One region of the Paenibacillus sp. FSL R5-0744 genome, then DNA from elsewhere that is predicted to be linked to it. Evidence: riboswitches for the same ligand, from Rfam matches in the RefSeq annotation. Region 1 holds a riboswitch; each other region holds the start of a gene.

Region 1 (10,287 bases):
GTACCTAAATAAGTGAACTTCTGGAGAAGTCTTGTCGGCAAGCTGTGGGTCACGATCATCTGCCTGGTCGCTGTCGTGCTTATTACACTCGGGTTGTTTCTACTTCCCTATATCGACAGCAACTTTGCTAATTCCGGCGATATCAAACGTTTATTTATGTATACGTGCATGATCGGATTTTCTTTGACGACATTCTTCGCGTTGTTCTTGTTTACCAAGATCACTCAACCGATGCAACGTGTCATCGAGGCTGCAAACAACATTCGGCGTGGTGAATACGGAACAAGGCTGACGCTGGTCACAAGTGACGAGATTGGTCAATTGGCGACTTCCTTCAACCATATGGCTGAGGAGTTGGAAGAGAATATTCGCAGTCTGCATCATGAGAAGGGCCATCTATCCAGTGTTTTACGCAGCATGAGTGATGCTGTAATCACCTTTGACATCGAAGGCCAGATTATTCTGACCAATCCGCACGGTCAATCGCTACTTGAGAGCTGGAGCGATTTAGAGTGGGAACAAGAGAGTGACATTGAACCTCATACGGAAACGGCTGAGAGTAATGTTCCACCTCCCCTGCGTCCTTTATTTTTGAGCACGTTGAAACAAGGCGGCGATGAGCGTTCTAATGTACATGTCCGGCAGGGCGTGTGGTCCGTCCATATGGCACCTTTATATTCTGAGGGTAGCATTCGTGGAGTGGTTGCTGTTCTGCGTGATGTGACTGAAGAAGTACGACTCGAAAAAATGCGCCGTGACTTCGTGGCAAACGTCTCTCATGAGATTCGGACGCCATTATCGATGATGCAAGGTTATAGTGAGGCTTTACTTGACGGCATGGCTTCTTCACCAGAGGAAAGCAGTGAACTGATTCAGGTCATTCATGATGAATCGCTCCGTATGGGACGTCTTGTAAAGGATCTGCTCGACCTTGCGCGAATGGAAGCTGGACATACGGATATGTTGAAGGCAGAAGTAGATGTGAACGAACTGCTGGAACGAGTGTATCGCAAATTTTCCGTACGTGCGAAAGAGCGTGATATTCATCTGCAGCTAAATAAAGAGAGCGATGTCCTTGTTCTTAAGGCAGCGGATGAAGATAAGCTTGAGCAGGTCTTAACCAATTTGCTCGATAATGCTTTTCGTCATACGCAGGGTGGCAAGAAGATCACAGTTCATACAGGAACTTGTGTCTTAGAAGGGCGTCGCTATTTTGAAATTAAAATTCAGGATGAAGGCGTCGGCATTCCGCAGGAAGATCTGCCTTATATATTTGATCGTTTCTACAAAGCCGATAAGGCACGTGTACGGGGAGAATCAGGTGGAACGGGACTCGGGCTTGCGATTGTTAAAAATATTGTTGAGTCGCATCACGGAACCATTTCAGCTTCCAGTAAGTTGGGCGAAAGTACAACCTTTACCCTGAGACTTCCTGTCGAAAAACAGTAATTCCAAACACAATGTGTGATAGCGCCTCTGACAGCAGAGGTGCTTTTTGTTGAAACAAACACATTAATCTTGTTCATCGTGGAACATATCTCATTGTTTATGCTTGGGAGGCCATCAAATGATTTTATCTTTAGACCAAGGGACTACCAGTTCACGAGCCATAGTGTTCGATGAGGACGCTAGAATCGTCTCACAAGGGCAATATGAGGTTAAACAATCTTTCCCACACCCTGGCTGGGTGGAGCATGACCCAGAGCAAATTTGGGCGTCACAGCTTGCAGCTGCAAGAGATGCGATTACTCAGGGCGGGATAACGCCTCAGGAAATATATTCCATTGGAATTACAAATCAGAGGGAAACGGCCCTGATCTGGGATAGAGCAACAGGCAAGCCGATTTATCCTGCGATTGTGTGGCAGGACAGACGTACTGCAGAGCTGTGTGAAGAGATCAAGAGTAAGGGGTTAGAGGGACTCATTGCTAGCAAGACGGGACTCGTTGTGGATGCTTATTTTTCTGCAACAAAATTCTCCTGGATTCTTGATCATGTAGAAGGCGCACGAGAGCGGGCGAATAATGGCGAGCTACTAGCTGGGACAGTAGACAGCTGGCTAATCTGGAAGCTTACTGGCGGGGCTGTACATGCTACTGATGTAACTAATGCATCGCGTACGATGCTATATAATCTACATGAGCGCTGCTGGGACGAAGAGCTAATGGAGGAGCTTCATGTACCACGCTCCATCCTGCCAGAAGTGAGGATGTCCGGTAGTGAATTTGGAGCAGCAGACGCGCAGTGGTTCGGGACAGAAATACCTATTCACTCTGTATTGGGGGATCAACAAGCTGCTTTGTTTGGACATACTTGTCTTGAACCCGGCAGTGCCAAAAACACATATGGAACTGGATGCTTTATTCTGATGAATACAGGTACAGAAGCTGTAGTCTCCAGTCATGGGTTGTTGACCACTGTAGCTTGGGGAATGGGGGATGAACTCTATTATGCACTCGAGGGCAGTGTGTTTGTAGCCGGAGCGGCTGTACAATGGCTTCAGGAGGGGTTAGGACTCATAACGGAGCCGGCAGGCTCGGAAGACAAAGCGCGGGAAGTAGAGGACAGTGAAGGGGTTGTCGTCGTACCTGCTTTTACTGGACTAGGAGCCCCTTATTGGGATATGTATGCACGTGGAGCAGTCTTCGGTCTAACTAGAGGAACCACCTCGGGGCATTTGGTAAGAGCAACGTTAGAGTCATTAGCATTTCAGTCTAGAGATGTAATTGGGGCGATGGAAAAAGATGCAGGCATGCCATTGACCGGACTTCGTGTAGATGGTGGAGCGGTTCGTAATGATTTGCTGATGCAGTTCCAGTCTGATATCCTCGGTAGTGAAGTTACTCGAACTACATATGCGGAGACGACTGCGCTGGGAGCAGCACTTCTGGCTGGATTAACCTCAGGAGTCTGGACAAGAGAGCAGCTAGAAAGCTTTAACAAAGCTGAGAGGGTCTTTTCACCTGTAATGGGTATAGATGAGCGTGAACGACGTTACAACGCCTGGAAAGACGCTGTAGCGCGTACCATGGGCTGGGAAAAACATGAAAGATATCAGTGATCAGGGAGATGCATATGTCTATGTTTAATGGAACAGAATCTGATCTACCGAGTGGACTATCTAAGCCTGCACTCCGAGCACTTCATGGTGCTGGGTATACACAGATTCACCAAATCAGTAAGCTCACTGAGTCAGAGCTTCTGCAGCTCCATGGGATGGGACCAAAAGGGATTGATGTACTACGACGTGCGCTCACTGAAAAGGGGTTATCCTTTGCCAGCGAGTCCTAAAGAACAGATCAACCTAAAAAGCGGCAAGCTAAGGATAATCCTTGGCCTGCCGCTTTTTAGGTTGTAACGCTTAATATTCAATAACAAATGCAACGTTTTGCCATCCAGCGCCCACTGTCCAGAACAGAACTTTATCTCCGCGTTCGATCTTTCCTGTAGTAATAGCTTTGTGTAGAGCGATAAACGGGCTACTGGTTGAGGTGTACCCGAATTCATCACCTATGTAAACCGCAACCTCACGATCAATACCCACTTTTTCACAAACACCAATGATATTAGGCAGTGAAAGCTGTGAGAAACAGGCCGCTTTAATAGATTCAGGCGCTATGTTGTTATCAGATAGAAGTGTGCGAATCGATTCAGAAGCAGCATCTACGCAAATGGAATCATCAAATGGAATGAATTTCACATTGAATTCTCCAGCCGCTACGCCTTTTCTACCCAGATTAGCCAAGCCTTCAGCCGGGAACATGGAGTTGCCATAAACGCATGTGTCTGTTTGATAGACAGAATCAATGAAGCCTACCGCATTATCATCGCGCACAAGAAGGACTGCCGCAGCTGCATCACCGAAGTTAGCATAATAGACAGGATCATTCTTATCTGCATGAGGTGCTACATAATCGGATCCGATGACCAAAGCACGTTTAATTCTAGGATTGGCTTGCATTTGACGGCTCACCTGTTCTACGGAAGCAGTCATACCTGCACAGTTAGCGTTGCTATCTATACAAATTGTATGGGATGCGCCGTTAATTAAACGGTGAATCATTAAAGAGTTAGTAGGAAAGATATATTCAGGAGTTTGACTTGCATAGGCAATAAGATCGATATCAGCGCCAGTGAGACCATTTTTATCCAACACATTACTGGCAGCCTCAAAAGCCATCGTAAGAGAATTTTCTTCCTCATTCTTAATGCTATAGCGCGTATCACGACCTAAAGTGGTCAGTAGACCTCGGATATCAATACCCTTTTCGTCAAAATGCTTAATAAAAAAGTCGTTACCAACTTTATTACTAGGATGATAGATATCAATGTCTTGAATACGAATTCCGGTCATATGAATGAATCCTCCTGAAAAACTCTATAGTTTTTTTAGTTATAAGAAGAATTAAGCTGTAACGGTGGAAATGATCTCGATGTTATCTAGTCCTGCTTTACGACCCAGACGTGCAAGCTGCATTTTAAGAATTGGGTTATTCTCAAGGGTTAGATTTACTTTTACAAATCCATCATTCTTAAACATTACGAAGCAACCTTCCAAAAGAGGTACAACATCAGGTGCAGTTACGTTTAGCTTTCTGCAGTCGATTTGTAATTCATAGTCTGCTGGAGTTATAGGATTAATAGTTTGTTGATAAGCTTGGATAGATTTCAGACCATCTTCTTCAGAAAATGTTCCTTCCAGCTCAATATTGATCACTTTTTTAGTAGTGTCTGTCTTTAAAATAAACTGTCCCACGTTAACATCTCTCCCGATATTTTAATTTACTGAAAATAGTTACTTTATTTCTTCAATCGTTTCGAGAAGAATATTAAAAGCGGTGATGATTCTAGGTGCCCCTATAGCGGGTACTAAGTGTAATAAAATACCCTTGAGTTGTTCTACAGTAACACCCACACGAAGAGCCATGACATAATGAACACCCAATTGATCAAACTGACCCATCGAAATCAGGGCAGAGATAACTGCGATTTCCTTCCAGTCAGCTTCGATTGTGTTGCGTTGAAAAATATCGCCGTAGGCATTCCCCATAATAAATTCAGCCAAATCGGGGAAATGTTCTTTAATCGGAGCCAGTGCTTTAGCTCCGTAGTCTCCAGAGAGATTCGTGAAGTGGTTCAGACCACTGTTTACATTGTCTTTCATAAGTGACCTCCTAATTTAGGTTCAAAGTACGGTGAGCAGTCGGAGGGACCTCATCACGGTCTGTTAGCAGTTCAATGACGGCAACACGGTTGATGGCAACAGCGTCCTTGATGGCTGTTTCGAACTCCTCCGCTGTCTCACATTTGTAACCCTTAGCGCCTAGTGATTCTGCGAATTTCACAGCATCCATAGGGACTTCGTAGATAGTTCCGTCAATACGTCCTGTAGTTTTTTCCATACCTTTTAGAGCCATATCTAGCTGTTTATTATTCACAACAATGAATATGACAGGAATATCCTTGCAGACAGCAGCGTTAATCTCTGCGCCTAGCATCATAAAGCAGCCATCTCCTGTAATGCAGAAGATCGTTTCTTCTGGAGCAGCAACCTTTGCACCAATCGCCATTCCGATGGAATTACCCATGCAAGCAAAGTAAGCATCGAAAACAAAACTGCCCGGTTTCTTAACCTTGTACCATTTCGCAGCATGGAAACCGTGACTTCCATCATCAACAAAGACTGTGCTGTTATAAGGAATTAAATCACTCATCGTACTCAAGACCGATGCAAGTGAAAGGTTTGGTAAAATCGGAGGCTCTTCGGTATAATCGGAATTTGTCGGTGCTTCGCGTTTTGTGATGTTGTTCGTGTCAATATTATTGAGATAGTAAACTAGATTGTCCCGTAGATCTCCAGTCACTGGAATCGTTTTAGAGAACAATATTTTTCCGACAAAAGTCGGATCGCTATCAAACTGAATTAATGTTGCAGGATGATTTTCCCTTTTAAGATTACAAATAGTCATATCACTTAAACGTGACCCGAGAACGATAAATAGATCACTTTGATTCAGCAAGTCATCTCCATGGGTACAACCGCCTACTCCAATTGGACCGTGATAGAGTGGATGATCCCAAGCTATAGCCCCTTTACCACCTGGAGATGTAACTACAGGAATATTAAATGTTTCCGCTAATTGAATTAGCTCACTATGTGCTCCTGAGCGGTTAACGCCTTTACCCGCGATAATTATTGGATTCTTAGAGTTATTTATAGCATCAAGTACACGGTCGATATTAGCATGGCTAACCAGTGATTCGCGTTCAGGGATTACAATATTACATTCCTCTAGCAATTCCGTTTGTACATCAAAGGGAATACAAAGGTGAACTGGACCACGATTACCGCTCAAAGCAATGGATATGGCATGATTAAAGATTGTGTTAAAGTGATCTCCACGTTCAATAAGCTTGCTATATAAGGTGGCAGGTCTAAACATATCAGCTAAATCAGCTAGAAAAGAAGTAGAGTCCTGACATTGGGGAATTCCAAGCTCTTTAATAGATTGATGGCCAGTAATAAATAGGACAGGTAGGTTGTTAGCCTTAGCATGTGCTGCTGCAGTTAATAGGTTTGTTCCACCAGGACCTGAAGTACCAAAAGCTACACCTAGTTTTCCAGTTTTAAGCGCATACCCGGCTGCTTCGAAGCCGGAACTGGACTCATGTCTCCCAGGAATAAATTCAATACCGTAATCTACCATTTTAAGAACAATAGGGCAAATGGATTTCCCAATAATACCAAAGGAATGGGTAACACCTAGGTTCCGTAGTGCTTCCGACATGTAATCTGCGACTGTCTTCAAAAAATACACCTCACAAGTTGATTGTTATTTTAAAATCAAACATTAGAAAACCTGTGCTCTGAATTAGGGCACAGGTTGGTGGCATAAATCGCCATAGAGACTGAACAATTGTTCAGTCGTCTTGGTTTTCTGCAACCTGGCAGTCATGGCCTCTGATTAAAAATGAGGCTGTAGATCCATGGTTTTGCGTCATCCTCTTTCGAAGATTTTGCCAATATTAATTTTAAAATTTATAAGAAGAATTTTCCTTTACAATATATTCCTAGAGTACCTTTGTCAATATATTTTCGCAAATTAACTCGAATTTTGACGAAAGTCTTGTCCAACCTATGAAATAATAGATATAAAAAAACTCCCCCTAAGTCAAAACTTAGGAGGAGTTTTTGGACTTGTTTATATATTTTTGCAAGTGACTTAAAACTTGAAAATATGGATAGTCTTCTGTAGATTAAACACAGCCTGTGTCATTTTCTCAGTTTCTTCAGCAACGGACTGCAGGGCATTAATTTGTTCATTCATAGCGGCGGATACTTCCTCGGTGCCGGCAGCGGTTTGCTGTGTGATTGCAGAGATATTCTCTATTGCACTTGAGATTTTCAAGGCACTTTCCAACATCAGATCACTTTCAGCAGAGAAGGAAGAGATTTGCTCGGTAATATACTGCACACTTTGCACAATTTGAGCAAAGATATGAGCAGATTGAGTGATCATCTCATTCTGTACCTGTACGACTTCTTCGTTGATAGCGATATTGTCAATCGCTTGTTTGATATCAGTTTCGATGCTCCGAACTAAGCCAAAGACTTCCTTCGTTGAAGCTGTTGATTCCTCGGCAAGTTTACGAACCTCCTGTGCGACTACAGCAAATCCTCGACCATGCTCTCCGGCGCGTGCTGCTTCGATGGAGGCATTCAGCGATAAGAGGTTGGTCTGCTCAGCGATCTCTGTGATGGTTTTTGTAATCATCGTAATTCCGCGAGCATTATGAGACAGGGCTTCGATAGTATCAGCTACTTTTTGAGTAGCCTGGATGTTTTTGCGCATGCCTTCAGCTTGAGTATCAACGGACTGCCGTCCTTGTTCAACTAGTTCTAATGTATGTATTGAACGTCTGTTCATTTCTTTCGTAGAGTTCGTATAATTGGATACTTTATTCTCAATATCTTTAATAGATTCTGTCATTTCAGCGATATCCGTAGATATTTCATTTGCACCAAGAGCTAGCTCGTTAGACGAAGAGGCTACCTGTGCCATGACAATTTTCAAATTCTGATTCTTATCTTCGATTCCACGGCTTGCATCCATAACTTGACGAGTGATTTGTGATGCTTCTGTCAAAATCTTCTTGAGCTTGTCAATCATAGTATTAAAGGAACGACTTACGTCCCCCATAGACCCGTTCTCATCGGCTCTACTAGTAAAATCCCCTTTTGAAATACTATGAGATACATTCGCGATGTCATCAAAAGAAGATGTAAGCGTTCTCTCGATAAAGCGGGCCACGGGGAAAGTTAGAGCAGCAAGAACTACGATTAGAACAATACCCAAAATAATGTTGCCTAAGATCATAAAAGTAACTAAAACAGGAATGGCAAATAGTGCGGCAACGAGGTAACATCCGGCAACAATTCTTTGTTTTAACGGAAGTTTATGCATCCAGTTCATTGGTATAATGTCCTCCTTATTAATATTATGTATTGGTGTTATTATATGGGATTTAAAGGTGATTGGTCTATAGTAAGAACTGACATAAATCTTCTTTTCGGAGTAGTTCTTTAGATTTCGTGTCAAAAATCCTCATAAATAGCGGAAATTTTTGCGATAGCAGACTTTACCATCTCTAAAAGTTCTTGCGGTGAAAGTACAATAACCGAGGGACTAAAAGAAAGGATTATCCGGCAGGCCGACTCGATCGTATTAAATTCGGCATCTACGTTCACCCACTCTGCATTGCTTGTTGGCTCTATCAATTGGACAGTGACGAATCTTTCTCGCTGTAATTCTTTTAAGACAGATGTTCTAACCCTTAGCTTTACTTGATACTTTGGCAGTGCTGCTTTAAAGGCCGTGGTGGACTCTTCCCAGTACTGTTTTAAATCAAAGGCATCAGGTCTTTTAAACCACTCATGAGTCTCCTCAACGTTAACTAATCTGGACACACGAAAGGTCCGTAGTTCATCTTTGCTTTTGGCTACGACATACCATACACCGCGTTTTGCAACTAACCCAAGAGGTTCAATGAAACGGACCGTTGTCTCGTTGCTCCGGAGATAAGTGATTTTTACTTTGCGATCCTCCCAAAGTGCTCTCTGCAGTACAGAAAGGAACGGATAAGTCTCATCCGAAGGATGCCAACTGGCGCCATCAATATGAATACGCTCGCTTAGGTAATTTGCTGGGTTACTAAGTCGATGTGAGGATGCAGCCTCTAGTTTGAGAACAGCGGAAGAGTAGTCGTCTTGTATCCCCAGATCCTTCATTATAGATGCGTCAGCGGACAGAAGCAGTGAACCAATCTCTTGTGGCTTCATTCCCGTTAGGGAGGTTCGGTACCCTTCAGTAAGCATCCAGCCTCCTTCACGACCACGTTCAGCTAAAATGGGTATTCCTGAAGCGCTTAATGCTTCCATATCACGAAACACAGTTCGTTCTGATACCTCGAGTGTTTGGGCCAATTCTCTAGAAGTCATTTTTCCACGATTTTGCAACAGAAGTAATATTGATAACAAACGGTCGGCTCTCATTAGGCTATTGTACCTCCTCGAATTATTGATTAGACGATCACCATTAATCATTTCTAAATTATGATTATATTATATATGTCAGTTGATGTCATATATACGGGTTATACTTATAAAACGTAAGGAATATTCACAGAATATTGAAATCCGAACTCATGTGGAAAGGGTTGAGGGCTATGACATTGAAAGGGAAAGTCGCATTGGTTACCGGGAGCAGCAGAGGTGCTGGGAGGGGGATCGCTTTAGAATTAGCGAGAAGAGGAGCTTTTGTCTATATTACAGGGAGGACCACAGATGTATCCGTCACAGAACATATTAAGGGGAGTATAGATAGCGTACTTAGAGAAATAAAAGAGAGTGGAGGTTCTGGTGCGGTAATACGATGTGACCATACGAAGGATCAAGAAACAGAAGCAGTGATCCGCCAGATCGCTGAAGAGCAAGGTCGGCTCGATATCTTAGTTAACAACGTATGGGGAGGCAATGATTTAGCTATCGAGCAGAAGCCTTTTTGGGAGCTGCCTACAGCTCATTGGGACAATATGTTTAATGCCGGTGTGAGAGCACAGATGATCACAAATTATTACGCAATTCCCTTGATGCGCAAGGCAAAAACTGGTGGTCTAATTATCCATACAACCTTCTGGGATCATTATAAATATTTAGGCAACTTTTATTATGATCTTTCTAAAAATGCACTTTTACGTATGGCTTTCGGATTGTCGAAGGAGTTAAAG
Region 2 (10,287 bases), 2.8 Mb from region 1:
GCCTCTACATCTCCTATGTGTTCAGAGATGAGTAACTGCGAATTACCACAGCTGGGTTTCCCCATTCGGACACCCCCGGATCAAAGCTTGCTTACAGCTCCCCGAGGCAGTTTCGTTGTTCGCCACGTCCTTCGTCGGCTCCTGGCGCCTAGGCATCCTCCGTGTGCTCTTATTAGCTTAACCTTGATTTTTCCGCAGGAAAATATCATACGATATCTCTCTTGGAATCATCTCACTAATAACATTTACTTGTTTGCACAAGTTGCTAAAAGATGTTCTAAAACGCAAATTCGTTTCGGTATCCAGTTTTCAAGGATCAAGTCTTACTGAGAGCTTAAACTCTCAAAACTGAGCAACGAGTGAGTAACAGGCCTAAACCTGAGATTTGGAAGTTTAACTTCCGATTTGAATGTCTTCATTGCAGAAGACGATTCTCCATAGAAAGGAGGTGATCCAGCCGCACCTTCCGATACGGCTACCTTGTTACGACTTCACCCCAATCATCTACCCCACCTTCGGCGGCTGGCTCCCTTGCGGGTTACCCCACCGACTTCGGGTGTTGTAAACTCTCGTGGTGTGACGGGCGGTGTGTACAAGACCCGGGAACGTATTCACCGCGGCATGCTGATCCGCGATTACTAGCAATTCCGACTTCATGCAGGCGAGTTGCAGCCTGCAATCCGAACTGAGACCGGCTTTGATGGGATTGGCTTCACCTCGCGGTTTCGCTTCCCGTTGTACCGGCCATTGTAGTACGTGTGTAGCCCAGGTCATAAGGGGCATGATGATTTGACGTCATCCCCACCTTCCTCCGGTTTGTCACCGGCAGTCACTCTAGAGTGCCCAACATTACTTGCTGGCAACTAAAGTTAAGGGTTGCGCTCGTTGCGGGACTTAACCCAACATCTCACGACACGAGCTGACGACAACCATGCACCACCTGTCTCCTCTGTCCCGAAGGCCGCCACTATCTCTAGTGGATTCAGAGGGATGTCAAGACCTGGTAAGGTTCTTCGCGTTGCTTCGAATTAAACCACATACTCCACTGCTTGTGCGGGTCCCCGTCAATTCCTTTGAGTTTCAGTCTTGCGACCGTACTCCCCAGGCGGAGTGCTTACTGTGTTAACTTCGGCACCAAGGGTATCGAAACCCCTAACACCTAGCACTCATCGTTTACGGCGTGGACTACCAGGGTATCTAATCCTGTTTGCTCCCCACGCTTTCGCGCCTCAGCGTCAGTTACAGCCCAGAAAGTCGCCTTCGCCACTGGTGTTCCTCCACATATCTACGCATTTCACCGCTACACGTGGAATTCCACTTTCCTCTTCTGTACTCAAGTCACCCAGTTTCCAGTGCGACCTCAGGTTGAGCCCAAGGTTTAAACACCAGACTTAAATGACCGCCTGCGCGCGCTTTACGCCCAATAATTCCGGACAACGCTTGCCCCCTACGTATTACCGCGGCTGCTGGCACGTAGTTAGCCGGGGCTTTCTTCTCAGGTACCGTCACTCCGATAGCAGTTACTCTACCGGACGTTCTTCCCTGGCAACAGAGCTTTACGATCCGAAAACCTTCATCACTCACGCGGCGTTGCTCCGTCAGACTTTCGTCCATTGCGGAAGATTCCCTACTGCTGCCTCCCGTAGGAGTCTGGGCCGTGTCTCAGTCCCAGTGTGGCCGTTCACCCTCTCAGGTCGGCTACGCATCGTCGCCTTGGTGGGCCATTACCCCACCAACTAGCTAATGCGCCGCAGGCCCATCCCTCAGTGACAGATTGCTCCGTCTTTCATTCTTTCTTCAGGAAAAAAAAGAAATTATCCGGTATTAGCTACCGTTTCCGGTAGTTATCCCAGTCTAAGGGGCAGGTTGCCTACGTGTTACTCACCCGTCCGCCGCTAAGTTATTTTGAAAGCAAGCTTTCAAAATAACTCCGCTCGACTTGCATGTATTAGGCACGCCGCCAGCGTTCGTCCTGAGCCAGGATCAAACTCTCCAATTAGTATTGAAAAGAGCGATATGCTCATTTTGAAACATCTGACGAGAAAATTAATTCTCTAATTTCGGATTTCACTTTCGTGATTTCCCACTCACTCGTTGTTCAGTTTTCAAAGATCAAGTTCTCGTTGGCGCCGTTTAATGTCTCAGCAGCAACTCTTATAATATATCATGTTGTTCTCAGTAATGCAAGCTTTATTTTTCGAAAGCCGTTTATATAACTCTCTCAAACATTGCCTGTACGCTGTCTAACAACGCTTAACTATAATAACCTATCTATTCATAGAAAAGCAACCCCTAATAGAAAAATAAACAACTAGCTTAATAATTAAGCTGGTTGTTTATTTAATAGAGTTATGAATCTAGCGATGCAAATTAATAGTATTTTGCTGCAGTATACTTACTTGAAGCCTTAATAAAATCCGTATTCTTCTTACTCTTCGCTGACGATGCATCTACCGTTGTATCAATAGTAACCCATTTCCCATCCATCAACACTTCATTCCATGCATGGTATTGCGTAACGTAGCTAGTATTCCCCATCACCAATTTAGCAGGCACATCTACACTACGCAGCATTGCGGCAAAAAGAGAAGCATAGTCATAGCAGATTCCTTTTTTAGTATTCAAAGTGTTGTTAATGTTCGGAATGTAATCTGTTGTTACGTTATTAGCAAGAGAATAATCGTATTGTACATTAGCAACTACATAGTTATAGATTGCCTTAACTTTCTCTTCATCTGTTGTTTTGCCTTTTGTAAGCTCTTTTGCCTTAAGGATCGCTTTATCAGAAGAACTCCATTTCACATTCTGTACGGAGCCCAAATATACGGAATTCGAGTCACTCATGGTTACGTCTACTACTTCGGAATATAACGCTTTGTATTTATTGCCGGTTGTGTTCTCAAGAACAGAAACCTTATAAGTACCATTACCTTGTTGTAAAGGGAAGTCCTCAGCTTGTCCAGAAGCATATAAGTTATATGTATAGCTGCTGTTGTCTTTAGTGATCATGAGTTTGATTCTTTTATCTTTCGGAATATCATAGTTAATTCCAATAACACCTTGAGCCACTTTCGATGTAATCAACCAGCTTGCATCTACACTTGCGGCTTGAGCTGTGCTTACCGGAACCGCAGTAATCAGTACGAACAGCGCCACCATCATAAAATAAACCTTTTTCACGGATAAAACCCCTTTCGGTAGCTGGCTGCCATCCTTTCGGGAAGGCCCTTTAGCTTTGCGTCCCTACCTTTCGATAGGTTTGCCGTTATCGTATAAGCTCTATCTGTTCTAATTTCACTAGACAAATTAACAGAATCAGTCCAAGTAGAAATATGAATCTAAGATTCTTATATATTTTATAAAAACAAAAAAAGCCTCTTCATTCGGTAACTGGCTGCCATCCTTACGGGAAGGCCCTTTAGCTTTGCGTCCCTACCTTTCGATAGGTTTGCCGTTTATCGTGTTTAGCTTTTATAGTTCTTATACTACCATATTTATCCTCGTAAACAAGAACAAAATTGCTAGATTTACTATTATTTTATAGTTATTTCTCTGTATTTGAGTTTTCTTGTTATTTCTCGTCAACGATTAGGAAAGCTTGGCATGAACAATCAAACGATGTGTAGGATCTACTAGTGGGTCACACGTAATTAGAGTAAGAATTTTATCTTTGTTATTCCCGTCTAGAACAGACACATCACTAGGAAGTACAACAGAAATATCATAAACCTCGTAATTATAAGTCTGATCGCTAGTCTTTACCGTAATCGTATCCCCAATCACAACCTCATTCAGCCTGTTAAACAATCTGCCCGTAGTTCTAGCTCTATGTGCAGCTATTGCGGCGTTCCCTATTTCTCCTATTGGAGTTGTTTCTTTCATATGGGCCGCAGCATGCTTCATATTCGCTTTAGTAGCCCCTTCTAATACAGGTAGCTTCAGATCGATCTTATCGATCTCAATTAATGCGATAACTTTGCCACCCATTTCAATTTCCGGTTCCGGCTTTTCTGTTTCTTGCGGCTGTGCTTGTGCATCTAAAGCTGATTCCTCCGCTAGTAGCTGAGTGACCTCGGCATATCTGCTCTTTAGATCAGGTGGTGGAGTACTTTCACTGGTGCTCAGTTCAGCTGATTCTAATAGCTTATCCTGCTGCCAGTCGTTATACCATTCGTTAGCTTTTGGATAGAGCATGATAAGGATCCCCGCCAGTATGAGCACATACGAGAATTTACGCATGATTTTCACCTCCGTAGATTGGTTCTACTGAACTTTAGAATACCCATTTACGACTTCCGAAGAAGTTAATAATCACCGTCACAAACGTTACTAATACCTTAGAGATCAACACTTGAATGCCTAGTTTGTCAGTCAACAGATGCATTAGCAACAGCGATATTCCGAGTACTACCAGATTCAGTACGATAAACTTCAGCAACTGCGTCTTATCAAAACCCTTATTATTGCCACGGTCACGATCCTTGAAGGTTACTTTTTTATTCAAAATAAAGCTGTTCGCTGTCCCTGCACTATAAGAAATCACCTGTGCCAACGCATATACCATCCCAAGTGAGTTCAGTAATGTAAAGATTACGAAATCAATGAGGGTATTTACCAGACCTACAGCATTAAATTTGAGAAACTGTATGAAAGCAGTCCGAAAGTTCTTATCTGACATCTTTGTAATCCTTCCGGCGATCCACTTCTTCTTCGTTACGATATCCTATGGTCTCACTGACAATATACAACGGTCTATCCTTAGACTCGTCATAAATCCGTCCAATATACTCACCGATTACACCTAACAGCATCAGAACGATACCGTTAAAGAGCAAATTGACCCCTACAATGGAAGCCCAACCTGGAACCGTCCATGAGGTGAAAAAGATTCTTTGAAACAATACGAAGAATAAATAGAGAAAGCTGGAGAAGGAAAGAAAGAATCCGACATACGTAGCAATCTTAAGTGGCTTATGCGAAAAGGAAGTGATCCCATCCAGCGCAAAACGAATCATTTTCTTAAGAGGATACTTAGTTTCTCCTGCAAATCGTTCTTCCCGCTCATATTCCACCATCGTCTGCTTGAAGCCGACCCAGCTCACTAAACCTCTGACATACCGGTTTTTTTCCTTGAGACCTCGCAAGACATCACATACCTTACGATCAATAAGACGAAAATCACCTGTGTCCGTGGGAATGTCTACACTTGTCATGCTGCTGAGCAATCGATAAAAGATCTTGGCCGTTACCTTTTTGAACATCGTTTCTCCACGGCGCTTCAGCCGCTTCGCATAAACAACGTCATAACCCTCTTTCCACTTCTCGATCATTTGCAAAATGACCTCCGGTGGATCTTGAAGGTCAGCGTCAATAACAACAACCGCTTGACCTTCGGCATAGTCCATGCCAGCTGTAATCGCTACCTGATGTCCGAAATTACGCGAGAAGTCAATTAGCTTGACGCATTCATCCCGATCACTGATCTCCCGAATCATCTGGGCCGAACGATCACGACTTCCGTCATTAACGAAGACTAGCTCATAAGTATCGCCGCATTCGTCCATTACTTTTTTCAAACGTTCGTAAGTAACGCTAATTACTTGCTCCTCATTGAACATGGGTACAATTACACTATATCTGGCTTTCACCTTTATTCCTCCTAAAAGCTTTATGGAGCGTTACATCTTTCTGTACTTCATAATAACGCTGTAAGCATAAACTTATTGTTATAGATATTTTAAAAAAATCTTAGAAAACCCAAGATGGGAACCAACGCAGCATATTCTTCACATAATCTCCGCTTACCTGCATCCCTGACAGGACAGGGTAGAACGCGACAAAGAGCAGTAAAGCAACAGCCACATAGACATAACTAACATAACGAGCCTCAGGATATTTGCTATCTAGCAACTTCATTATATATACAATACCAAGAATCATAAAAGGCACCATAGCAAAATAATGGTAGATAAAGGTTTCCCTTGGGACAAGCATCCACGGAACATATTGTGAGAAAAAGGCGATCCAGATCATATAAAGGGTCTTATCTTTGCGTTTCAGTGTAATCCACAGTGTTGCCAGCATTGCGAAAATCCCCGTCCACCAGATAAGCGGATTCCCCATAGTCACTATACTGCTGACCTGACCTTGCGGCAATCCCTCACTGCCACTGAAGAACCAGACGGGTCTCTTCATAAACGGCCATTGCCACCAGGAGGAAGCAAAAGGATGTGTAGCTACAAGCTGACTGTGATAGTTGTACATGTTCTTTTGAGAATCAATCAAACCTTTAATAGTAAAGCCCTCTGCTGATGCAGATAAACCCGGAACAAAAGATAAACTATAAATAATGACCGGAATGATTACAAAGAACGCAACACAACTAGCTAAAGTAATGATGGTATTCTTCCAGAACGAATTTACAGCTTCACGACAGGTACCTAACAGTTCCTTGTCTTTGATCTTCCCTTCCGCGAGCAACCGCCCCGAAGCTTGGTATTCTCTGTAACGCTCGAAAAGAGAGATAGCTAGCATAATCGCCAGCCCGGCTCCTCCGTACAGTACAATCCACTTGGAGGCGACACCAATTCCGAAGAATAGCCCGGACCAGAACAACGGAATTAGCGTTTTTCTTAAGGGTTGCCTGAAGAAATTCATAGTGTAATATCGCTGCATGAAATAAAACATTAACATGATGAAGAATACTCCGTATACATCGATCGTAGAGATTCTTGTTTGCGTGAAATGCATGAAGTCCAGTGCGAACAATCCTGCCGCAAGTGCTGCGTATTTACTCTTTTTAAACAGACGCAGTGCCATCACATAAATGAGAGGCAGCATGGCAATCCCGAACAATGTTCCAATAATACGCCAACCGAATGGATTGACTCCGAACAGTTCCATCCCTACTGCGATCAATAGCTTGCCTAGTGGTGGATGCGTGTTCTCATAAGGCACAATCCCGTGTGTATATTCATAAGCTGTCCGTGCATGGTAGATCTCGTCAAAATAAGTGCTATTCATAAAGTTAGAATATTCAGGGATGAGTGACTGCTCGTCAAAAAGATTGGCAGGCTCTCCTCTTTTAGCGACTGCACTAACATCCGGTGTAACACCGGCTATAGGAAGAGGTACTCTTTCGCCTCCCTGCTCATAGAAGGCCATTTCATTTAAAGTGAATCCTGGAGAGGTGACTGTAAACTTCACGTATCTTGCTGCAACGTTCAGAGGTTGGCTTTTCCAGATGAAGACATTCCCAACATCCTCGCTTACATCCAGCGGACTACTCCAGACCTCAGGGGATTCACTGAATTCGAGCTTAAACTTCCCGGTACCTACGCCACCGAAGATATTCACGCGTTCCAATTGTTTACTCTGTCCTAGATCTACATAGAAGCTTTCACCGCTGGCAGCTGGCTCCCACAAGGTCTCTGGAGATTTAGTAGAACCTAAATTATATAAAGCAATTGCCGCGTAAACGGCAGTAATGGCAAGAATACATATCCAATCTATACGCTTAAACTTCATCGCTTAAGTCTCCCTCCCTTCTGGTGCGGTCTTATTTGCTCGACGACTTTAAGGTCTTCTTCATATTTTTCTTCAGGTGTTGGTGGTGCTGGAAGAGGCTTTACTCCCCCACGAACATACACGTCGTAACCGATGTAGAGCATGTATAGCAATAATGACAGGTTAGCAATAGAAGTGACCAAAACGATTCCATCTGCACCTGGATTTACACCTGCATTTAGATGGGTCAACGTATAAGCCACATTGATATACTGCGTTAAGCTGAATCCAAGGAATAGGGATAAAAACCTACGATCCCGACTCGCTATATAAGTGAACATACATAGAATAACTGCAGGGAACATATAACGTTCATGCATTTTGGTTCCAAGCACAAAGACTACTACAATGAGCGCCATACCGATAAAGTAGGATTTGGATAAATCCAAGCGATCTTTTTTGAAGGAATAAAACGTTGCTATGGCTACTGCCACTAAAATAAATATGAAGCCCCATACACGGTAAGTAATACCTAACCAAGTTAGGTCAAGAGATGACCACATCGGGTCAGTCAGTGCATATAGATTAAATGCATTCACAGAAGAATAGGGATAGGAAGATAACGTACTCTTATACAGATTAATAAGGCCAACTAAACCACCGTTATTCCAGAAAAATGGTGCCGCGAGCAATCCGAATATCCCTAATCCATACAAAGCTCCAAATCCAAGCTGCTTCCAAGCACGGTGATGATAGAAAGCAAACAATAATACCGGTGTGAATATTAACGATTGTGGTTTAATTAAAGTTGCTAATGCAAACAAAATCGCGGATTGAACAAACTTTTTGTTCGCAGCGCCATGGATACTGAGCAACAGGAAAATCAAAAAGAACGAATCCGCTTGTCCCCACGCCGCTGAATTAACAAGCACCGCCGGATTAAACAGAAATAATAGCGTTAAGCCAAAAGCGATCCCTGAGCCGAGTTTTTTGCGGGACATTTGATATATGAAGTAACCCAATACCAAATCAGAAATAATCGCTGGCAGTTTGAATAGCAGATTCTCTCCACCCGAACCATGCGCAAAGCCAAATACACCGCGAATAAGACTAAGCATGTACAAAATGTACAAATAACCAGGAGGATAATCGGCAAAATACCCTTCTTCATAAAACTTGCCTGGACCTAAATCAACCATACGCTGGCCCCAAGCTATAAAGGTATTCATGTCGTTCTGATAGCCTTGAGCAGTCAGACCGATCCAAATCCTTAGTATAAAGGCAATTCCGATGGCAATGCTCAGCCATTTGGAATAGACATTCTCAGGTTGCTTCATAAGCTTCTCACTGCGGAATGCCTTGGTATAAAGCACTGCAAAAAATACACTGAAAAGCGCTGAGATCAGCAGCATCTTGGTTGGAGATACCTTATGTGGGGTATCCGCTTTTTTACCACCAGCATCCTGACTAACTGCTGCACTATCCAGCGAAATGACGTTTGCCCCTTCGGGAGCAGCGTCTAATTTTTCTACAGACAAATCATCAAAATAAGCTTTACCTTGAATCAAGCTAGAGTAGCCTCCCAAACTTGCACCTATGCCGAATTCTTTCTGTTTAGGTCCTGTCTGGCCTATGTATTCAAGATATTGCCACTCTCCTGCCGTATCCGTTACGTTGGGATAACCCCCGCCTACTCCAACGGCAAGTATATTGGCGCCCATTCCCTCGCCTGCGGTACTTACTACTTTGATCCATCCAGAGATTTTATAATAGCTGTCCGGCGTTGCCTTAATCGTCTGCACCCATTTCAAATGATTGGGCTCGATATTCTCAATGACTGCCGCTTTACTACCGGAGTGAACCTCGTCCGATTGGATTGAAAGTATGCCCGAGTTGTCTCCAGAAATCCACATATCCTTAGTCCAGTTAGAAGGAGCGTCCTCTCCTCCCTCCTCAAATCCAGGGTTCTGCAATAGATTTCCGTCTGCATAAATGCTTGTTACAGGAAGCAAAAACAATAACAGCATCAATACAGTCATTGCGGCCGTACGTGTACTCTTGATCATCGTTCCAACCTCACCTCGTCTATATTAATCCAGCCTTTACCGCCTTTAATAAAAATTTCAGTTTGCTCATTCTGACCGATAGATACCATTGGAAGTGTAAGCTCTTGATAAACCTCACTAGCAGGTATTTCAGCCTCCGCCCGCACTACGCCATTAACTCGGACGCCAACCCTTCCTTCTTCTCCACCAGCACTAACCATTATACCAAGCTTATATTCTCCAGGTTCTGCTATTCTGATAGATTGTGTAATCGTTTTGTCAAATCCCGGATCAAGATAGGCCAAATAACTTCCATTATAGGGATTATTGGTTGCCACACCCGTACCGGATGAGAAGCTCCAGCCTGATATCCCCTCTTCAAATCCTCCATTTGTAAATTCCGAGATTCCCTCTACTACCCCAGTCTTAGCGGTCACAACAGTATAGTTGGCAAAACGTTTAACCGAATAATTTTCGCTTTCAGCAGGAGTGGGATCACCATTCCACAAGATATATGTCGCTGTCTCTCCCGGAACTATGCTTGAATATCCAAATCTATATCTCCCAAAGGAAGACACCTGCTGAAATGCACCTCCAGGATTAGAATAATTAACGGTTGCTAAGAAATCATGGGGATTGATCTGCTCATAAAAAAGCACATAAATATAAGGCATATTAACTTTATCAGTCACGTAGATGTTCCCAGCACTCTCTTCAGACGCATATTGTATAGCCT
Region 3 (10,287 bases), 2.5 Mb from region 1:
ACAAGCAGAACAGGTCATGCCTGTAATCTGTACGGTCGCTTGCTGTTCATTGGGTGAAGCTGTTATTTTTAACTTATCCATGATTCCAAAGCCTCCTCATACCCCTATAGAGTATGATAATTTCTATAAAAAGAAAAGGCATTGGAGCTTATGGCATCCCCATACAGCTCCAAGCCTTATTACTGTGCTTCAAATTAAACTACATCATACCCTTGCTCTTCAATAGCTTCTTTAATAGTTCCAAGGCTCACCTTGTTCTCATCATACTCAACGGAAACTTTTTTAGCAGCAAGATCAACTTTAGCAGTAGCTCCAAGATTACCTACAGCCTTCTCTACAGAGTTGACACAGTGACCACAAGACATTCCTTCAACGTTTAATGTAGCGTTCGACATTATAATTACCTCCAGTAAATGTTATGAAGCCATGCTCAAGGAGCATTAGCTTATTATTTCATTAATTTGTTAACCGTAATTAGCAGCTCATCGATAACCTCATGTTCACCGGCTTCTATTCGTTCAATAATACAACTCTTCATATGCCCTTCCAGCAGCATCTTACCAACACCGTTTAGTGCCGCTTGAACCGCTGCGAGCTGATTGAGCACATCGTCACAATAAGTATCCCGCTCTATCATACCCTTTATCCCGCGGATCTGGCCTTCAATCCGGTTGAGGCGAGTATTCAAACCATTTTTGAAATCTGTCGAATGATGACTCATTCGTTCTCCAGATGCTGAAGAATGACAGTCAGCTTCACAGGATTTCTCAGTTTGTTCTTGCTTACTAGTAGACATAAGAATCAGCCTCCTTGCCAATAATATAATATACCCCCGTAGGGTATGTCAAGAGGCGTTCTTTATTTCCTATCCCCCTAATCCCATTTTTTCAAGCATAAACGCCTTCGGTGTCCTTATAAGGACGGCAAGCGTTTAAGCGAGAAATATAAGACATATAGTATTGTGTGAAACTTATACTTCTATATTTGAAAAAAACTATTGCTACCCTATTCAAATTTGAATATAATAAATTTTGCTTCTAACCTATGAACATTTTTTGAACGGATTTATCACTATTAGAAAAAGGAGCCTGCGAAGCATGCATACTAAAGAAAGTAATCTTAAACTCGTAGTTATCGGCCTGCTGCTCGGTATTCTGATGTCCGCGATGGACAATACCATTGTAGCTTCAGCTATGGGAACCATTGTTTCCGACCTTGGCGGTCTGGACAAAATCGTATGGGTCACTTCGGCCTATATGGTCATGGTAATGGCTGGGACCCCTATCTTCGGCAAGCTCTCGGATATGTATGGACGTAAACGTTTCTTCATGTTCGGACTGATTGTATTCCTGATTGGCTCAGCACTGTGTGGTACTGCAACCAGTATTACACAACTAAGTATTTACCGGGCAATTCAAGGAATCGGCGGCGGTGCACTAATGCCTATCGCCTTCACCATCGTTTTCGACATTTTCCCTCCTGAAAAAAGAGGAAAGCTGACCGGCCTTTTCGGTGCCGTCTTCGGAATCTCCAGTGTACTCGGACCATTATTGGGTGCATATATTACCGACTATGTAGGCTGGCAATGGGTATTCTACATTAACCTGCCGCTCGGAATTATTGCACTTTTTCTGATCGCAACTTCTTACAAAGAATCGATCTCTCACGCTAAACAGCGCATCGACTGGGGCGGAGCCTTCACTCTCGTCGGCGCCATTATCTGCCTAATGTTTGCGCTAGAACTGGGAGGCAATCAATACGCTTGGGATTCTAGTGTCATCCTTGGCTTATTCGCCGGCTTTGCTGTACTCTTGCTGGCATTCATCCTCATTGAGAGAGTGGCGGCTGAACCTGTTATCTCGTTCGCGATGTTCAGTAAACGGTTGTTTGCAACAAGTAGTGTGACAGCCTTGTTCTATGGCTCTGCCTTTATCGTAGCCACCATCTACATTCCTATCTTTGTACAGGGCGTATTTGGCGGCTCCGCTACGAACTCTGGACTGATCCTCATGCCGATGATGATCGGTACGGTCGTGGGCAGTCAGACCGGTGGGCTACTTACAACCAAAACCAGTTTCCGCAACATTATGATCCTATCGGCAGTCTGTTTTGTAGCAGGTGTCTACAGTCTAAGCACTTTATCACCAGATACCTCCCGTCTCATGCTTAATGTATTCATGGCCTTAACTGGATTCGGCGTGGGCTTCTCCTTCTCCGTGCTAAGCATGGCAGCTATCCATAATTTCGATATGCGCCAACGCGGTTCGGCAACTTCAACAAGTACCTTTATGCGCTCGCTTGGGATGACGCTGGGGATTACGATCTTCGGTATTATTCAGCGTAACAACTTCACTAGCAGCATTAGCGAAGCTTTTGGCGGAAGTGAGCAGTCAGCAGCCTTCGGCGATCCACGGGCAGCCCTGACACCTGAAGCAAGAGCCAAGATTCCACCTGAAATTTTAGAGAAAATATCTAGTGCACTGTCCTCTTCAATCGCACATACCTTTATGTGGGCCATGATTCCTGCCGTCCTTGGTTTAGTCTTTGTGCTGCTTATGCCAAAAGACCGCCTCACCATTCCGAGTAAAACTGCTCAGGCGTCCGAGGGTAAAAGGTAACGATTATGTCGATGAAATTGGCTATTCTCGGACTATTGCTTGAACGAAATATGCATCCCTATGAAATTACACTAGTCATGAAAGAGCGCTCCATGGACCGGATTACAAAGCTCCAGCTTGGTTCTCTCTACTATGCTGTCGATAAACTTGCACAAGATGGTTATATCGAAGCTTTAGAAGTGATTAGCAGCAGTGATCGCCCTGACAAAACCATTTACGGTATTACTGAGCAAGGTAAAAATTTATTCGAGCAGTTAATTCTACAGCAAATTAAAAAGAACGAGCCCTTCTATCATCCGATGTATATGGCTCTAGCCATGTCCCGTCATGTTGATCAAAACAAGGTGGAGAAGCTGCTCGAAGAACGTATTCGGGAAACCGAACATCAGGTGAATCTGGCTTATCAGGTATATGAAGAACATATTCCTATTGTTCCTCGTTCCGCCCTTCATCTCATGTACGGCACCTATGAACACACCCTTATTGAACTAAAATGGCTACAACGTCTCTATGATGATGTTGTAGCACGCAAGTTGAATGACATTGGAACACCACTTAATACAGAGTAGAGTCCTTAGGACCTCTACTCTTTTTTTTCGCTTTTGCAGAGACAATAAATACCACACTAGAATCTAAGCGTGTACAATATGTACGTGTACGCAATCATATTTTCCTAGGAGGAATCACAATGTTGAGAACGCTGCCTTTAAACAAGCGCGGTATACCAGCCAGCCGTATTGCTCTAGGTTGTATGGGATTTGGTGGAGGCTGGGATCATGAACCGATTACCGCCGAGAATGTTAAGCAAGGACATGCAGCCGTCGACGCAGCACTATCTATTGGTATCAATATGTTTGATCACGCAGATATTTATACCCGTGGTAAAGCCGAGAAGGTATTCGGTCAAATCTTTAAAGAACGCCCAGGACTCCGCGAAGAAATCATTATTCAATCGAAGTGCGGTATTAAGCTAATGGAGCCTGGAGACAGCTCTAATGTCTTTGACTTCTCAAGCCAGCATATTCTAAGCAGTGTAGAAGGAATATTGTCGCGACTAGGAACGGAGTATATTGATATTCTGCTGCTCCATCGGCCTGACCCCCTAATGGATCCAGAGGAAGTAGCTTCTGCTTTGCATCAATTAAAGGCAACAGGTAAAGTTCGTCATTTCGGCGTCTCCAATATGAGCGCAGCGCAGATCAAAATGCTGCAAGCCTATTGCGATGAACCTTTTATCGTAAACCAGCTACACATGAGCCTAGCCAAGCTCAGCTGGGTCGATGCTGGAATCAGTGTAAACCGTGAACCTTGGAAGGATATTACCTTTCCCGAAGGAACCCTTGAACATTGTCGAATGGAGAACATTCAGCTTCAAGCTTGGGGCCCACTCGCACAAGGCTTATTTAGCGGACGTTCATTAGAGGATCAACCAGAGAATATCATCCAGACAGCTGCCATGGTTAAACAACTTGCAGATGAAAAAGGAACAACACCCGAAGCCATAGTGCTATCCTGGCTAATGACACATCCGGCAGCTATTCAGCCTGTGATTGGGACTGTGAATCCGCAGCGCATCGTTGCCTGCGCCGATGCGGACAAGCTGGAGCTTACTCGTAAAGAATGGTATGACCTATATGTTAGTTCACGTGGTACTCGTCTTCCCTAACTGAGCCCACAATTAAACTCGCAAGAATTCTAATAGCCTAATCGTGCCTCTCGCATGATTAGGCTATTTTTAATACATTCCCCTCCTATGTATCGTTCTTTATTGCGAATAAAAATAGATATCAAGCGATAAACCGAGATAAATAGAGATAAATTAACATTTTTGTTCTTTATAGAGTACAAACGAGACTTATTGACAGTTTTCTTTTCAATTTATTCCATGTATTATTCATTACAGAAGTTGTTCTCAATAAAGAACAACAATAACGAACTAAAGAAACTAAAGAAACTCAAGACATTGAGGGGAGGTATTCCTCTGAGACCCAGATCAGCAAAAAGAAGACCTAAACGAAAGAAACAAATCGGATTACGTGTTCTGCAATCAGGAATGGCTGTCTCCGTCTTGTTTCTGACTACCTCGCAGCAAGTGGGTAGTACCTATGGTGGTTTTGGAGCTACTACGCAAACCACTAGCACAATTAGCTTTTGCGAAGTATTTCCAAACTCGATCAAGGGGCTTCTAACAGAACTCAAAGATCATATCGAAAGAGCTACTGCTTTAAAAGGATCGCTGCAAAGCTATACCCCTTCAGGCAGTCTCTCAGACGTTTCGGGAATAGAAGGCATGACGCTGGATGAGCTTGATGTCGCAGCGCAAGAGATTTCCACACAAATCTCCGCACTTCAATCTCAAATCGATGGCGTGAATGAGCAACTGGCCACCAACAGCCAAATTTGGAACGAAATCAATGGTGAGCTGAACGCAGCAGCAGCCGTCCTATTCCAGATTGGAGGATATATGACCTCTCTAGATTCAAACTGTCTAGAAATCAAGGATGAACAATTCTTCAGAGAGCTGCAAAGCAGCCTGAATCAAAGCGGTGTAATCTCTGAATCCCTGAATGCTTCCTTAAAGGGAGTCATCCAATATCTAAACTCCATACACGACATCGGGCTTCCATTTGCTTCGGTAGTGACCAGTGATGTATATGGACCACCCGAGTTACGCAACGAGGCGTTTCAGCAGCCGTTACCTTTCCTGATTCCTTTTAGTCAGCCGGCCGGCAATATCTCTAGCGAACTTACCTCCACTTATGAAAATCTCAATACTGAAATGAATGGTCTTAAAGAATCGGCTACTTCAGGAATCAGCAATCTTCAGAGTCAGCTCCAATTGATCAGTCAAACCCGTGAACAACAATTGGAAGCACTTGAGAAAGCCCGACTAGAGGCGCTGGAACAAACGAAGAAAGAAGAAGAACGCTTGGCACTGGAGAAAAAAGAAAAGCAAGAAGCTGAGGACAAAGCGAAAGCTGAAGCTGAGGAGAAAGCAAAAACGGAAGTGACTCCACCGAAAGGTGAAGCTACTCTAGAGAACATAAATAATGAACAGCCTGAAGCCCCAGCCACTAACCCGGTCGTTCCGGAAATTGGTGAAGAGCTAACGATTCCAAAAGATGTACCACAGCAAGCGGTTCCTCAGGAGGCGCCAAAAGCGGAAGATACAACCACTTCCCCACCGGTAGCAACACCAGCCCCTTCGGACCCTCAACAAGTTAAAGGTGGCGAATAATATGCGGATTAAAAAAATGATCAACAATACATTATCGAGCATCATGCTTGTGATATTCATTCTGCTGGTGGTAGCCGTAGTTTTATCAAAGGCCTCCGGCGGTGAACCTGCCTTCTTCGGATACCAGATCAAATCGGTACTCTCAGGTTCGATGGAACCAGGGATTCAAACCGGATCGATTGTCGCTTTAAAACCCGGAGGAGATATGAATCGCTTCAAAAAAGGCGATGTGATCACCTTTAGAAATGAAGAAAACCTGCTCATTACTCACCGTGTTGTAGAAGCAACAATGAATAACGCTACCGGTGAAGCCATGTATCGCACGAAAGGTGATAACAATGATGCACCTGATATGAACCCTACCAGTTCCACGAATGTTGTAGCTGAGTATACCGGGGTCACCGTACCTTATGTAGGTTACGCTATGAATTTCGCAGTTTCCAAAGCTGGAAGTGTTGTGCTCATGATCGTACCAGGCTTGATGCTCCTGCTCTATGCCCTGTATTCATCATGGAAGGCTGTAGCTGCACTCGAAAAGAAAAATGCTGCTATACTGCCCGCCTCTCCACCCCCAACTGAAATACAGTAATTCGTTGATTGTCCGCTTCCGCTTACGAACCGGAAGTTACAATATATAACTTTTATAAAAAAACCACAAAAACCGAGGAGGAATTTTAATTATGGGTATCAAAAAAACATTGGGTCTTGGCGTAGCATCTGCAGCACTGGGTTTATCATTGATTGGTGGAGGAACTTTCGCTTACTTTAGCGACACTGCACAAAGCACCGCTACATTCGCAGCAGGTACACTGGATTTGAACTCTGATCCTTCTGTTATCGTTGATTTGAAGGATCTGAAGCCAGGCGATACGATCAAAAGAGACTTCAAACTAAAAAATGACGGTACACTTGATATCGGTTCGATCCTCCTCAAAACAGCTACCTCTATTAATGATGTAGGTGGTAACAACGGCGCTAACGATTTGGCAAAATCCATCAAAGTTAAATTCCTGGTGAATAAAGATAAAAGCGGCATCTTACCTGGTAGTGAAGAGAAAGTAGTTTGGGAAACTACCCTAGCCGATTTGAAGACTCAGACACCGGATCTCGTAAAAAATACTGGACTTGATGCAATCTGGGGTACTAGCGAAGCATCTGGAATAAAGGCCGGCACAAATGATAGCTTCACCGTTCAATTCGAATTTGTTGATAACGGCCAAGAGCAAAACTACTTCCAAAAAGATTCATTAACTCTGACTTGGGATTTCGTAGGTAAGCAAACTGCTGGATCCGCTAAATAATCTAATAAGTCTTCCATTCGAAGAGCAGCAGATTCTTATTCCGGAAAACGGATAAGTAGATGCTGCTTTTCTCTTTACAATAAACTTTGTCGAATTTAATGATATTTGCTATACTAATAACAAAAATTACGGAGGGGCGTCAGCATAGTGCCACAAAATATGGGCCAACGTATCCAGCATCTCCGCCTAGAAAAGGGATTGTCCCTATCTGAGCTTGCGGACAGAGCGGATGTTGCTAAGTCGTATCTTAGCAATGTGGAGAGAAACATCCAATCCAATCCTTCAATTCAGTTTATCGAAAAGATCGCCGATGCGCTTCAGGTATCCATCCACGCTTTGCTCTATGGAGAACCTAATGATGCTGAGGAGTCACCTTTAGATTCGGAATGGTTCCGATTGGTGCAGGAAGCTATGGCCTCAGGCATAAGCAAACGTGAATTCAAGGAGTTTCTGGACTACCAGAAATGGCGCCTTGATCAGAAGGATTAATATTCCACCTGACCTGATAAGATCCTCTTCTACTCATACTATTAAACATAAGCGCCTTCACCCTCCTAACATGGACCGCGAAGGCGTTTGAATTCTAGCAGAATATAAGGACCAAGTCTGAATCTTATAGATTCTTATATAAAGAAAAAGAGCACAGCGAGTTATCGCTGTGCTCTTTTGATATCTAATGCTCTGAATGTATTACTGCACGGCTTGCACAGTCTTCTCATGAAAGAAGCGACGAATTTCATCTGCCTTTATGCCAGCCTTCTTAGCTGCTAATAATAAATGGACCCACTCTACGTCTAGATCAATGACCTGCTGTTCTCTGTTGCTTCCCTGGTTGGACTTGTCCAAAAAATCTCCTCCTAAGATTTTAGTCCCCAGGCAATCCGGCTGTCATAGTATTTCTACCTTAGACCCGCGACTTTGTGCCCCTGCCTTTCGGCAGGTTTACCTTTTACTGGACCCTTTACACGAAAGGATCTACTTTGAAATATATGAAAATCGCTAACTGCAATAACATTATACTATACTAAAGTGGAAAAGTGTGTCGATTTCTGATTAGTTTTTCCATTAAAAAACAAAAAATAGAAGCGCTTTTGTGCGATATCTTGTCCTATTAACACGATACTCGTCCCATTCATAAAATTAATTAAGCCAATATAATGATACTTCCTTCCCTATTAGTTAAAAATAAGGATATTAGAATCATTTTAGTGGGCCTTAGGAATGGGTAATGAGAAGAAACAGCGTTCTTTTCATTAGAACAAGCTAACCCATACCATTTTGCGAACGTATTGGACGAAAGAATGAATTGATTACACGTGTGGAAAGTAGCACAATAAGATGAGAAATGAAACCGCAATCATCACAGCTCCAGTAAGCGTTGACACAAAATGTCACGTATGGAGTTCATCCGTTAAGGAGGATGTATTCATGGCAGCCAAAGAGCCCTATAACGAATCCATTTGGAGTAAGTATTACGGACCCAATTTAGGCTACATTCAAGAAAGATATGAACAGTTTGTGAAAGATCCTTCCACCGTAGAGAATAATTATCGCGAGCTTTTTACAAATTCGGGTCCCCCGCCCCTAACACCGGATAGCGAACCGGCTCCACAGCCTCGCATTTCGGGAGACACCGAATGGCTTAGAAAGGCAGTAAGAGCTTCCAAGCTAATCGCTAATATTCGTATATATGGCCATATGGCCGCTGATATTGATCCGCTTGAGCGCGATCACAATCCCATGGCTAAATATCTTGAACTCGAAACCTATGAGCTGACTCGTGAGGATCTGCTCGCACTACCTGCCACGCTCATTTGGGAGAATGCGCCGAATGATGTGCATACCGGATGGGATGCAGTTCAGCGTATGCGTCAGGCTTACACCAAGACAATCGCCTATGAATTCGGGCATGTGCATGAAGAACAAGAACTGAAATGGTTGAACAGACAGGCAGAATCCACAAGCTCACCAGCGCCTTTAAATAATGCAGAACGTAAAGAGCTGCTAAACCGCCTGATCCAAGTAGAGCAATTCGAAACCTTCCTCCACAAAACCTTTGTGGGTCAGAAGCGGTTCAGCTTGGAAGGCAACGACGCTCTCGTACCGATGCTGGATGAAATCGTACGCGCTGCTGCGCATGACGGCGCAGAGCATATTCTGATGGGCATGGCGCATCGTGGTCGCCTCAACGTTCTTGCACATATTTTGGGCAAACCTTATGACATTATATTTTCAGAGTTTCATCATTCTCCGAACAAGGAGCTTTTCCCTTCCGAAGGCTCTACAGGCATTAACTATGGCTGGACGGGTGATGTGAAATACCATCTGGGTGCAGATCGCGCTGTCCGTGAAGGAGAAACCGTACGCACAAGAATAACACTAGCGAATAACCCAAGTCACTTGGAATTCGTCAATCCTGTCGTGGAAGGCTTCACTCGTGCTGCTCAAGAAGATCGGAGCACAGCCGGATTGCCGAAGATTGATACCAGTAAAGCTATGGCGGTACTGATGCATGGCGATGCTGCTTTTCCAGGTGAAGGGATTGTTGCAGAAACACTTAATATTGGCAAACTTCAAGGTTATCAGAATGGCGGGACGATCCATATCATTGTTAATAACCGGATCGGCTTTACGACAGAAAGCGAAGACTCCCGTTCAACGCATTATGCGAGTGACATCGCCAAAGGATATGAAATTCCAATTATCCATGTCAATGCTGATGATCCTGAGGCCTGTATATCAGCCGTTCGTTTAGCTAGTGCATATCGCAATCAATTCAAAAAGGATTTCGTTATTGATCTCATCGGCTATCGTCGTCATGGACATAACGAAATGGATGATCCTGAAACTACACAACCTATCGTGTACGGTAAGGTACGCAATCATCCAACCGTTTACAAGGTGTATGCGGAGCGGCTACAGCGTGAAAAAATTCTTACAGCTGAAGATGTACAAAAGATGCACGTTGAAACAGAAGGCGTATTGCAACGTGCGTACGATAGTATGAAGGAAGGCAATCACAAGAAAAAAGAACCAAAGGCCTTCATTCCTCTTCATACAGATCGCTCAGCGGCAGGCACTACAGCCGTACCGATCTCCAGTCTGCAAGAGATTAATCGTGAGCTACTGA

Evidence for each region. A riboswitch is a leader RNA that binds a small molecule or an ion and turns the genes downstream of it on or off. The one in region 1 is predicted to bind cyclic di-GMP.
Region 2: linked by a shared signal. The riboswitch ahead of MKY19_RS03180 (transglutaminase-like domain-containing protein) and the one ahead of MKY19_RS21190 (thiamine pyrophosphate-binding protein) in region 1 are both predicted to bind cyclic di-GMP.
Region 3: linked by a shared signal. The riboswitch ahead of MKY19_RS01810 (anti-repressor SinI family protein) and the one ahead of MKY19_RS21190 (thiamine pyrophosphate-binding protein) in region 1 are both predicted to bind cyclic di-GMP.

The regions. Positions count from the first base shown of each region.
Region 1 is NZ_CP150228.1:4,780,082-4,790,368, reverse strand. Features, by position in the region: gene MKY19_RS21225 (response regulator transcription factor) at 1-12, shown strand, start outside; gene MKY19_RS21220 (ATP-binding protein) at 13-1,449, shown strand; gene glpK (glycerol kinase GlpK) at 1,568-3,061, shown strand; gene MKY19_RS21210 (DNA-binding protein) at 3,076-3,291, shown strand; gene MKY19_RS21205 (3-oxoacyl-[acyl-carrier-protein] synthase III C-terminal domain-containing protein) at 3,362-4,354, opposite strand; gene MKY19_RS21200 (hypothetical protein) at 4,406-4,756, opposite strand; gene MKY19_RS21195 (carboxymuconolactone decarboxylase family protein) at 4,796-5,164, opposite strand; gene MKY19_RS21190 (thiamine pyrophosphate-binding protein) at 5,175-6,818, opposite strand; cyclic di-GMP riboswitch class I at 6,937-7,032, opposite strand; gene MKY19_RS21185 (HAMP domain-containing methyl-accepting chemotaxis protein) at 7,224-8,474, opposite strand; gene MKY19_RS21180 (YafY family protein) at 8,597-9,553, opposite strand; gene MKY19_RS21175 (SDR family NAD(P)-dependent oxidoreductase) at 9,727-10,287, shown strand, end outside.
Region 2 is NZ_CP150228.1:697,940-708,226, reverse strand. Features, by position in the region: rRNA gene MKY19_RS03190 (23S ribosomal RNA) at 1-183, opposite strand, end outside; rRNA gene MKY19_RS03185 (16S ribosomal RNA) at 442-1,999, opposite strand; gene MKY19_RS03180 (transglutaminase-like domain-containing protein) at 2,371-3,180, opposite strand; cyclic di-GMP riboswitch class I at 3,194-3,274, opposite strand; cyclic di-GMP riboswitch class I at 3,383-3,463, opposite strand; gene MKY19_RS03175 (class D sortase) at 3,589-4,239, opposite strand; gene MKY19_RS03170 (GtrA family protein) at 4,274-4,678, opposite strand; gene MKY19_RS03165 (glycosyltransferase family 2 protein) at 4,668-5,648, opposite strand; gene MKY19_RS03160 (phospholipid carrier-dependent glycosyltransferase) at 5,749-7,527, opposite strand; gene MKY19_RS03155 (glycosyltransferase 87 family protein) at 7,524-9,572, opposite strand; gene MKY19_RS03150 (hypothetical protein) at 9,569-10,287, opposite strand, start outside.
Region 3 is NZ_CP150228.1:406,005-416,291, reverse strand. Features, by position in the region: gene MKY19_RS01860 (heavy metal translocating P-type ATPase) at 1-81, opposite strand, end outside; gene copZ (copper chaperone CopZ) at 195-395, opposite strand; gene MKY19_RS01850 (metal-sensitive transcriptional regulator) at 449-721, opposite strand; gene MKY19_RS01845 (MDR family MFS transporter) at 1,098-2,618, shown strand; gene MKY19_RS01840 (PadR family transcriptional regulator) at 2,624-3,187, shown strand; gene MKY19_RS01835 (aldo/keto reductase) at 3,307-4,284, shown strand; gene MKY19_RS01830 (hypothetical protein) at 4,504-5,856, shown strand; gene MKY19_RS01825 (signal peptidase I) at 5,858-6,445, shown strand; gene MKY19_RS01820 (TasA family protein) at 6,537-7,157, shown strand; gene MKY19_RS01815 (helix-turn-helix domain-containing protein) at 7,317-7,646, shown strand; gene MKY19_RS01810 (anti-repressor SinI family protein) at 7,848-8,003, opposite strand; cyclic di-GMP riboswitch class I at 8,030-8,114, opposite strand; gene MKY19_RS01805 (2-oxoglutarate dehydrogenase E1 component) at 8,586-10,287, shown strand, end outside.